Regions from separate parts of the Rhodoligotrophos defluvii genome, predicted to be linked through region 1. Evidence: predicted binding sites of a transcription regulator. Region 1 holds the regulator's gene; the other holds the start of a gene.
What was found. Region 1 encodes LexA, which represses DNA repair genes until DNA is damaged. Its sites were predicted from a motif close to TGTTCNNNNTGTGTTCNG; they were not measured.

Region 1 (4,197 bases):
TTCCGTTGCGCGGCACAGACGCATGTGAAATAAGGAGCGCCAGATGTCGAGACCAGAATTACGGGTGATCGAGAGCGGGGCGATGGACAAGCAAAAGGCGCTCGAAGCGGCCCTCGGACAGATCGAGCGGCATTTCGGCAAGGGCTCCGTCATGAAGCTCGGGCAGGGCGACAAGGCGGTGGAGACCGAAGCCGTCTCGACCGGCTCGCTGGGGCTCGACATCGCGCTCGGCATCGGCGGCCTGCCGCGGGGCCGGGTGATCGAGATCTTCGGACCGGAATCGTCGGGCAAGACCACGCTCGCGCTTCACACGGTCGCCGAGGCGCAGAAGCGCGGCGGCATTTGTGCGTTCATCGACGCCGAGCATGCGCTTGATCCGGTCTATGCGCGCAAGCTGGGGGTCAATCTCGACGAGTTGCTGATTTCGCAGCCGGATACGGGCGAGCAGGCGCTGGAGATCGCCGATACGCTGGTGCGCTCGGGCGCCATCGAGGTCCTGGTCATCGATTCGGTCGCCGCGCTCACGCCCAAGGCCGAGCTCGACGGCGAAATGGGCGAAAGCCTGCCCGGTCTGCAGGCACGTCTGATGAGTCAGGCGCTGCGCAAGCTCACGGGCTCGATTTCCAAGTCCAATTGCATGGTGATCTTCATCAATCAGATTCGGATGAAGATCGGCGTCATGTTCGGCAATCCCGAGACCACCACGGGCGGCAACGCGCTCAAGTTCTACGCCTCGGTGCGTCTGGATATCCGCCGGATCGGCGCGATCAAAGACCGGGACAGCGTGGTGGGGAACCAGACTCGGGTAAAGGTGGTCAAGAACAAGGTGGCGCCGCCGTTCAAGCAGGTGGAGTTCGACATCATGTATGGCGAGGGCATTTCCAAGACGGGCGAATTGCTCGATCTCGGTGTCACCGCCGGCATCATCGAGAAGTCCGGCTCCTGGTTCTCCTATAATTCGGAGCGAATCGGGCAGGGGCGGGAGAACGCCAAGAGTTTTCTAAAGGCCAACCCGGACATTGCGGCGCAGATCGAGCAGGCAATCCGGAGCAATGCGGGGCTGGTGGCGAGCTCGCTCTTGCGGGGCGAGGAGAGCGACGCGGTCGATCTCGATTGAGCAGCCCGCCCGGGCTTGGGGCTGTTGCCGATCACGCCGGTCCAAGCGGCGGGATGATGCTCGTGAGGTCGGGTGCTGCCGTGCGGGCGCCCCCGATCGTGGTTGTGTTTCGGTCGTTGGTTGCTCATGTCACGACCGCCGGTCTTTTCGGGCCGACCGGCGTCGGGCGGATGCTGATCGGCTCCGGACGGTTCGGCTCGATCTCTTGCGACATGCCGATGGTTGACCCGCCCGCCCCTTATTGCGGATCTCCCTGTGCTGGGGCCGCCAGACCGTGGGCGGGATTGGGCAGCTTTCAAGGCTTCGAGCCTGCAAATTTACGCCGCCTTAACCTTGCCGAACATATATAGAACGCGTATAAGGGTTTCGTCTTTGTTCTCTTTCGAGTCGGCGGCCGTTTTCAAATCGTTCGCCGCTCGCCAGCCGGGATTGGCCTGATATGCTGACGCGCAAGCAACACGAGCTTCTGATGTTCATTCACGAGCGCCTCAAGGAAGCTGGTGTGCCGCCTTCGTTCGAGGAGATGAAGGAGGCGCTGGACCTGCGGTCCAAATCCGGCATTCACCGCCTGATCACCGCTCTGGAAGAGCGGGGCTTCATTCGCCGTTTGCCGCACCGGGCACGGGCGCTCGAAGTTGTCCGGCTGCCTGATAGCCATGCGGGCAGCCTGGGTTCGTCTGCACCCAAGCGCTTCAGCCCCAATGTGATCGAAGGATCTCTGGGGAAGGTGCGCCCCACGGCGGGCGGCGACAAGGACTCGCTGACCCCGGCCATCGTTCCGGTCATGGGGCGCATCGCGGCCGGCGTGCCGGTCGATGCGATTCAGGATCATACCCACAACATCGCCGTGCCGCCCGATCTCTTGGGAAGCGGCGAGCATTTCGCCTTAGAAGTCAGAGGCGATTCCATGGTCGATGCGGGTATACTGGAGGGTGACACGGTTCTTATCCGGCGCGCCGATCACGCCAATAACGGCGAGATCGTGGTTGCTCTGGTGGACCGGGAGGAGGCGACCCTCAAGCGGCTTCGGCGCAAGGGCGATTCCATCGCTCTGGAAGCCGCGAACCCGGCCTATGAGACCCGCATTTTCGGCCCCGACCGGGTGCGTATCCAGGGCAAGCTCGTCGCGCTGATCCGGCGGTATTAGGGCTGGGGATTGCCGCATTATGAGCTTTGGGGCGTGCGATGCCTTGTGCTCAAGGGAGGTAGCGAGATACCGCTGGCTTTCCGTCATGGCCTCTGTGTGGACTGCCGCGCGCGGCAGTGACGCAAGTTGCTGGTGTCGTTGGAAAAAAGGTCATGGCTTGGCTCCGCTGGGCCGTCAGGGCCAAAGCAGACACTGATGCGGGCTGCCGAGCAGCCTTCACAGTCCGCCCGTCGTATTCAACTCCCCGAGCGCAATCGAGAGGTGTGAGTCCGGCTCCATTAGGGAAGGGGCGCGGGGCCATCCCCACGCTCCTCAATTCGACGGGGCGTGGTCATTGGGGTGATCACCAGGCAAGGCCAACGATCTGCGCCAGGGAACCGGAGATCCACGAGGGGAACGCGGACACTGGTTTTCGGAGAAGGACTACGCCCAACGCGGGATTCGCAGGATTGGAGCGGGATGGCGGTTCAACGAACCATCATCCCGTTCTAGAGCTGTTCCGCTTTTCTTTGAATCGCGGAACCGCTTCAGGTTCTTGCTTGGTCGCATTTTCTTCACGCGAACCGGCATCCCCTTCGCTCGAGAATGCTTTGGGAATTGATCCCGGAGGGGAACAGGCAATTTGGGGAACGCGGGTCGCGAGCGCACCACGCGGGGTCACGCCGCCAATCGAGGCTCAGGCGAGAACCAGGAGATCCGACGTTCCCTCGGCGGCGTGAGCGGAATGAAATTCGCCATGGGTCTCCTCGCGGAGGTCACTCTCGTCGTTCTGCTTGGGCGTGCGGACGCGGCTTGCAAGGGCCATCGCCGAACAAGGGCGGCCGATGGCGTGAAGGCCGTCGCAAATCTTCTTAAGCAGGGCGGGATTGATCGGCAATTCGAGATGGGGATGATAGACAGGCATCCGCTCGGTGCTTTCATGTGCCGTCGCAGGCTGGGCGGGCAGGTCTGCACTTGTGGTTGCCGCTTCCTGCCGAGCTGTTTCCTCTTCAGGTTCGAGGCCTGACCATAGGACCAGCGCGGAGAGCATGGCCTCCGCAATCCCGGCATCTCCTGCGGATGGCAAAGCCTCGGCCGTCTCGTCTTCTTCGTTTGCGAAAGCCCTGTCGTCGGCGACTGCCAGGATCGCAGGCGCGACGAGCGGCAGCTGCTCGGGAATCGCGTTCTCATGCGATGGTTCCGCCGGGGCAAGCGGAAGCTCGACGGCGGTGGCGGTCTCGTTTGGCGCGCCCACGTGGTCTTGGTCGGCGTCGGAGCCGCCAAACAGGCTGAAGCCGAGCTTTACGAGCAGTCGAATGGGAAAGAACAACTCCGCGGCTGTAGCGAGTTGGTGCATCATCATTTGCGCTCCCGTTTAGGACGGGGGGAGCCAATAACTAGCCATTTGGGCAAGAAGGCGAAGGCATTGGATCGCTCCCATGGCCATGAAAGATGCCACAGGTGCCAAACTACACCCGGAACGCGAAGCCGCGTTGCCGGGCATCAAAGAAAATGATCCCGGCGAACGCGTACAGCCTCCGTGTCCAATCAGATCAACGGCCAGATGTCGATAAAGGGAAGCTTATCCCACATCGGGAGCCCCGGTCCGCATGCGCCGGCATCGCCGGCCGCGGCCTCTTCGGTTTGCCGGCACGATGGTGTTTCATCGGCCGGCGCCGTCGCGCGCCGCCACTCCGTGATGACTCTTCCCAACACTGTGATGGGGATTAAGCCAAGCATAGTTTCGCACTCCACTGAGATTGCCACTGGGCAAAATCTCGGCGGGCGCTGTGGCAACAAGCTGAGCTGAATGCTGCGGAAGCTTGGCATGGCCCAGTTGCGGGCACTCAGCTGTCGCTCTGCTGTGCGGCGCATGCGCCGGGCCGGCAAGCCACATCGCGCTCTTCGAAAGCTTGATCGAGGCCAAACGGCGGGCCATAAGCGCCTCGATGCA
Region 2 (4,197 bases), on a different contig from region 1:
TTGCGCCGTTCCGACCGGAAGCCAAGCGCACGCAGGATGCCGGCAAATTCCTCACCCGAGCAGCCCACCAGCGACATCATGTCCGGCACGACCGTGAAGCCGCCGCCTTCGACCGAACCGGCCGGCCGCACGTCACCTTCCGCTTGCGGTTTCCAGAACACCCGCGGGCGGATGATGTCCGCAAGCCGCTCGAGCATGTCGATGCGCACGGCCCGGGTGCCGCAGATACGGAAACCGGCAGCGTGATAGAAGCCCCTGGGCGCCGTCGGATCCACCACCACGGACGTCAATCCCTGCGGCGGCAGCTCTGGCAGGGCAGCGATCTCCAGCCGGCCAGCCTGCTGCTCCTGAAGGCCCCATAGCAGAACCTTGAGTTCGGCGGCGACCGGCTTGAGCAACAGCGGCAGGAAGACGTGGAAGGCGCCGAAGCGCACACCATAGCGGCGCAGCCCGGCACGCGCTTCCTGGTCCAGCAGCTTGACTTCTTCCCTGATCTCGTCGCGTTTCAGATTGCCGAGCTGCTCGACCAGCCGGAACGCGAAACCGCGCGCCAAGCCCTGCAAGTCCTGAGCCGCTTCCAGCTGCACCAGCGGCTTGAGCACCTCGCCGATACGGTGTTCGACGAACTGCTCGAGCCGTTTCTGCACCGCTTCCCGGTCCGGCCCCGAGAGCTGATTATCGGCAATCAGCTCCACCCGCGGCTTTAGGATGTGAGAGCCGGCCACCAACTGCGCCACCTTGGCGGCACGCCACGTGACCGCGCCGGTCCGGGTGAGCCCGAAGAGTTCGACCCGATCATCAACGAGTTGCTTGGCGCGATCGGAAATTTCAGCTGCAACGGCTTTCATGGAAGCTGCCCGCAAGGTTCGCCCTTCAGATGTGTCGCCGCTGGTATCTGGCACAAAGTGAAAGCCTTTTATATGGCCTACGAACACGCCTTCCACCATGATTTCGCCGCCGGTCTCTACAGAGGAGGCCAGCCGCTCCTTTTCCCGCATGCGTTTCATGAGCACGCTGGTGCGGCGATCGATGAACCGCTGCGACAGCCGCTCATGCAGCGCGTCCGACAGCCGGTCCTCTATGGCGCGGGTCTTCTCGCGCCACTCTTCTGCGTCCGCCAGCCAATCATTGCGGTTGGCGATGAAGGTCCACGTGCGCACATGGGCGATTCGGGTGGCAAGTGTATCGATATCGCCCTCAATACTGTCCGCTGAACGCAACTGCTGCGCGAACCAGTCTGATGGGATGCGTTCTTCAGGCGATGACAAGAAGCCATAGACCCGCGCCACAAGGTTCGCGTGATCGCTGCCCATGGTATTGCGGTAATCGGGGATCTGGCAGACCTCCCACAGCTTGGCCACCGCCTCGCGCCCGCGCCCGCGGTCCATTATGTCCGGATCGCGCGAGAGATATTCCAGCGCCATCTGATCGGCGCCGGACTGGGCGCGCATCAGGCCCGCAACGGCCGGGCTCTCAGCCAGGCTGCGTAGCAATGCGTCGATCGAGGTAAAGTCCAGCTCCTTGTTGCGCCACTGCAGAGTGCGCACCGGCTCGAAATTGTGGTTCTCGATCCGGTCGACCACCTCGCGCGAAAATGGCTCGACCTCGCCCGTGACCCCGAACGTGCCATCGTTCATGTGCCGGCCGGCGCGCCCCGCGATCTGGGCAAGCTCGGCCGGCGTCAGGTCTCGGAAATTGAAGCCGTCGAATTTGCGCGCTTGGGCAAAGGCAATGTGGTCCACATCCATATTGAGGCCCATGCCGATCGCGTCGGTGGCTACCAGGAAGTCCACGTCGCCGGATTCGTAGAGAGCCACCTGCGCATTCCGGGTGCGCGGCGACAAAGCGCCGAGCACCACGGCGGCACCGCCCCGCTGTCGGCGGATGAGTTCGGCAATGCCGTAGACCGTCTCCGCCGAGAAGGCGACCACTGCCGTGCGTGGCTGCAGGCGTGTCAGCTTCTTGCTGCCGGAGAAGGTCAGCTTTGAAAAGCGCGGCCGGGTGATGAAATTGGTGCCGGGCAGCAGCCGCTCGATCATCGGGCGCATCGTCGCCGAGCCGAGCAGCATCGTCTCCTGTGTGCCACGCCGGTGGAGAATGCGGTCGGTGAAAATGTGGCCGCGGTCGAGGTCGGCCGCGAGCTGCACCTCATCAATGGCCAGGAAATCGACCTCCAGCTCCGGCGGCATCGCCTCGACCGTGCATACCCAGAAGCGCGGGCTTACCGGTACGATCTTCTCCTCGCCGGTGACCAGGGCCACGGCCTCCGGTCCGACCTTGCGGGCAACTTTGTCATAGACCTCGCGGGCCAGCAGCCGCAGCGGCAAGCCGATCATGCCGGTCGCATGGCCGAGCATGCGCTCGACCGCCAAGTGAGTCTTGCCGGTATTGGTAGGGCCGAGAACCGCCGTGATTGATTTCATGTGATGCTATGCTCGAGGGCTTACGCGACGCAACGCGACATGGGGGAGGTAGGATGAGTGCCGGTCATGAGCAAGCGATGCCTCTCTGAGCGCGACCAACGTTGTGCTGCTGGCGAGGAAGCCTCACCAGCCCTGTACGGCCGACCATAGCCCCTCGCGTTTACATCTGGAACGTCAGGCGAACAAAAATCGACCGAATCATTGACTTGCGGTATTTTCCGCATTTGTTCGCTCGTGAGATGCCCGGATTTCCGCCGTTTCTTCTGTTTCCGCTCAGCATTCCGGCGAGCGTTCGGAGGCGCTAGCCCAGAGTCCCGCCAGCCGTCAAGAGTTAACCGCAGCGATTCTCGGTTAACAACCTGCTGCATCAATATGACTGCCCGACGATGGCGCTTGTTAACAATGCGGAACAAACGAGAACGGATCGTGCGCGAATCGATGATGCAGCCGTTTTCGGCATTTGTTCCCGGCAAATATTGTGGTGTCGCGCCGCTGAAAGACAAGATCTTCGCCTCGATCAATCCCGCCATTTCAACGTCGAAAAGCGTCCTGCGCATCCGGTTCTTAACCGTCTGTATCAATATGGCGCAGGGCACACTATTCAGGTTTGCGTGCTTCGCTCTTCAATGGTTTGCCATCTATGGTGGCCTCCCGGGCAACAATGCGCACCGCACGACCCTTCATCTCACCGGAGGCTGCCACCGGAACCAGGATATCGCGCCCCAGGCTCGACGCGTGCACCGGTGCGAACCACACGGTGTAGACCGGGGGGTTGGCTCGGTTGCGCGCTGCGCGCTTCTTGGACAGGCCGGCAATGGATTTATATTGCACCCGGCACTGGTGAACGGGCCCCCGATAGCCGCTGCCCTTTTCCTGAAGCTGCGTCGTTCCGAGATAGGAGAAGCTGAGTTCGAACACCTCCTTGCCGTCATAGACCCGCTGGCTGCCGGCGCAGACCTTGCCGGGCGACGGCAGCAAGGCGTTCAGTACACCACTCAAGGGGTCCGGCAGCGTCTTCTCCACCGCCCTTTCGAGGTCCCTGCGGCGATCCTCGTCGAGGCTGTAGCTTCGCTCCACCTCCACGCGCGATGCGGTCCAGCGCAGCTGTGCGGTCCGGCGGTCCTTACCTTCCGCTTGGCTGTAGGTGAAGCGGGCTGGCTGTGCCGATGAAGACGTGAGCGCGCCGCTCGCCTGCATCTGCAGCTGCTCGTCCATGAAGAAGCCCACGAGCCCCGTGGTTTCAGCGTTCAGGACGGCGGTGTAGCCCTCGCGGGACAACCGGTACTCGACGCCAATGTCATAGACCCGGGTGCCGTGGGCGATCACATCGAAATCGAGCGTGATCTTCTCGGCCTGGGCCGCGGCGGGGGTCGCGCCGGCCACCATGAGTGGCGCGGCAGCCAGCAGCCCCGCGCGCAAGAGTCTGCCGGCTTGCAAAACGATCGAAAATGCCTGAGCCATCATCCGTTCCGTGGATATCGCCGGCAGCGCCGGCGGGATCTTCCCAAATGAGCTGAACCGCCAAACAATCAGGGGGCGCCGCACAGATTGGCAGCCGACCATGAATTCCGTCTATCATGGTGCCATGAATGCGCGCTGAATGAGGCTGCCGACTTGACGCGGGCCGCCTTCAACCCTTATAGCAGGCCAACCTTATCATCAGGTGCGCAAGCGCCGCGAGCCCCTTATTCCCGAAGGGACGGGCTCTAGACACAGCAAAATGACCGGAGCAGTAAGATGTCCCGCCGTTGCGAATTGACCGGGAAAGGCGTGC

Region 2: a site for LexA is predicted at 2,602-2,619, ahead of E4P09_RS22260 (helicase-related protein). Genes of this name have one in related genera too.

Annotation. Positions count from the first base shown of each region.
Region 1 covers NZ_SZZM01000007.1:121,977-126,173, forward strand. Annotated here, with positions in the region: gene recA (recombinase RecA) at 44-1,117, shown strand; gene lexA (transcriptional repressor LexA) at 1,557-2,264, shown strand; gene E4P09_RS23145 (hypothetical protein) at 2,941-3,606, opposite strand.
Region 2 covers NZ_SZZM01000006.1:256,908-261,104, reverse strand. Annotated here, with positions in the region: gene E4P09_RS22260 (helicase-related protein) at 1-2,423, opposite strand, end outside; gene E4P09_RS22255 (DUF3108 domain-containing protein) at 3,021-3,884, opposite strand; gene rpmB (50S ribosomal protein L28) at 4,161-4,197, shown strand, end outside.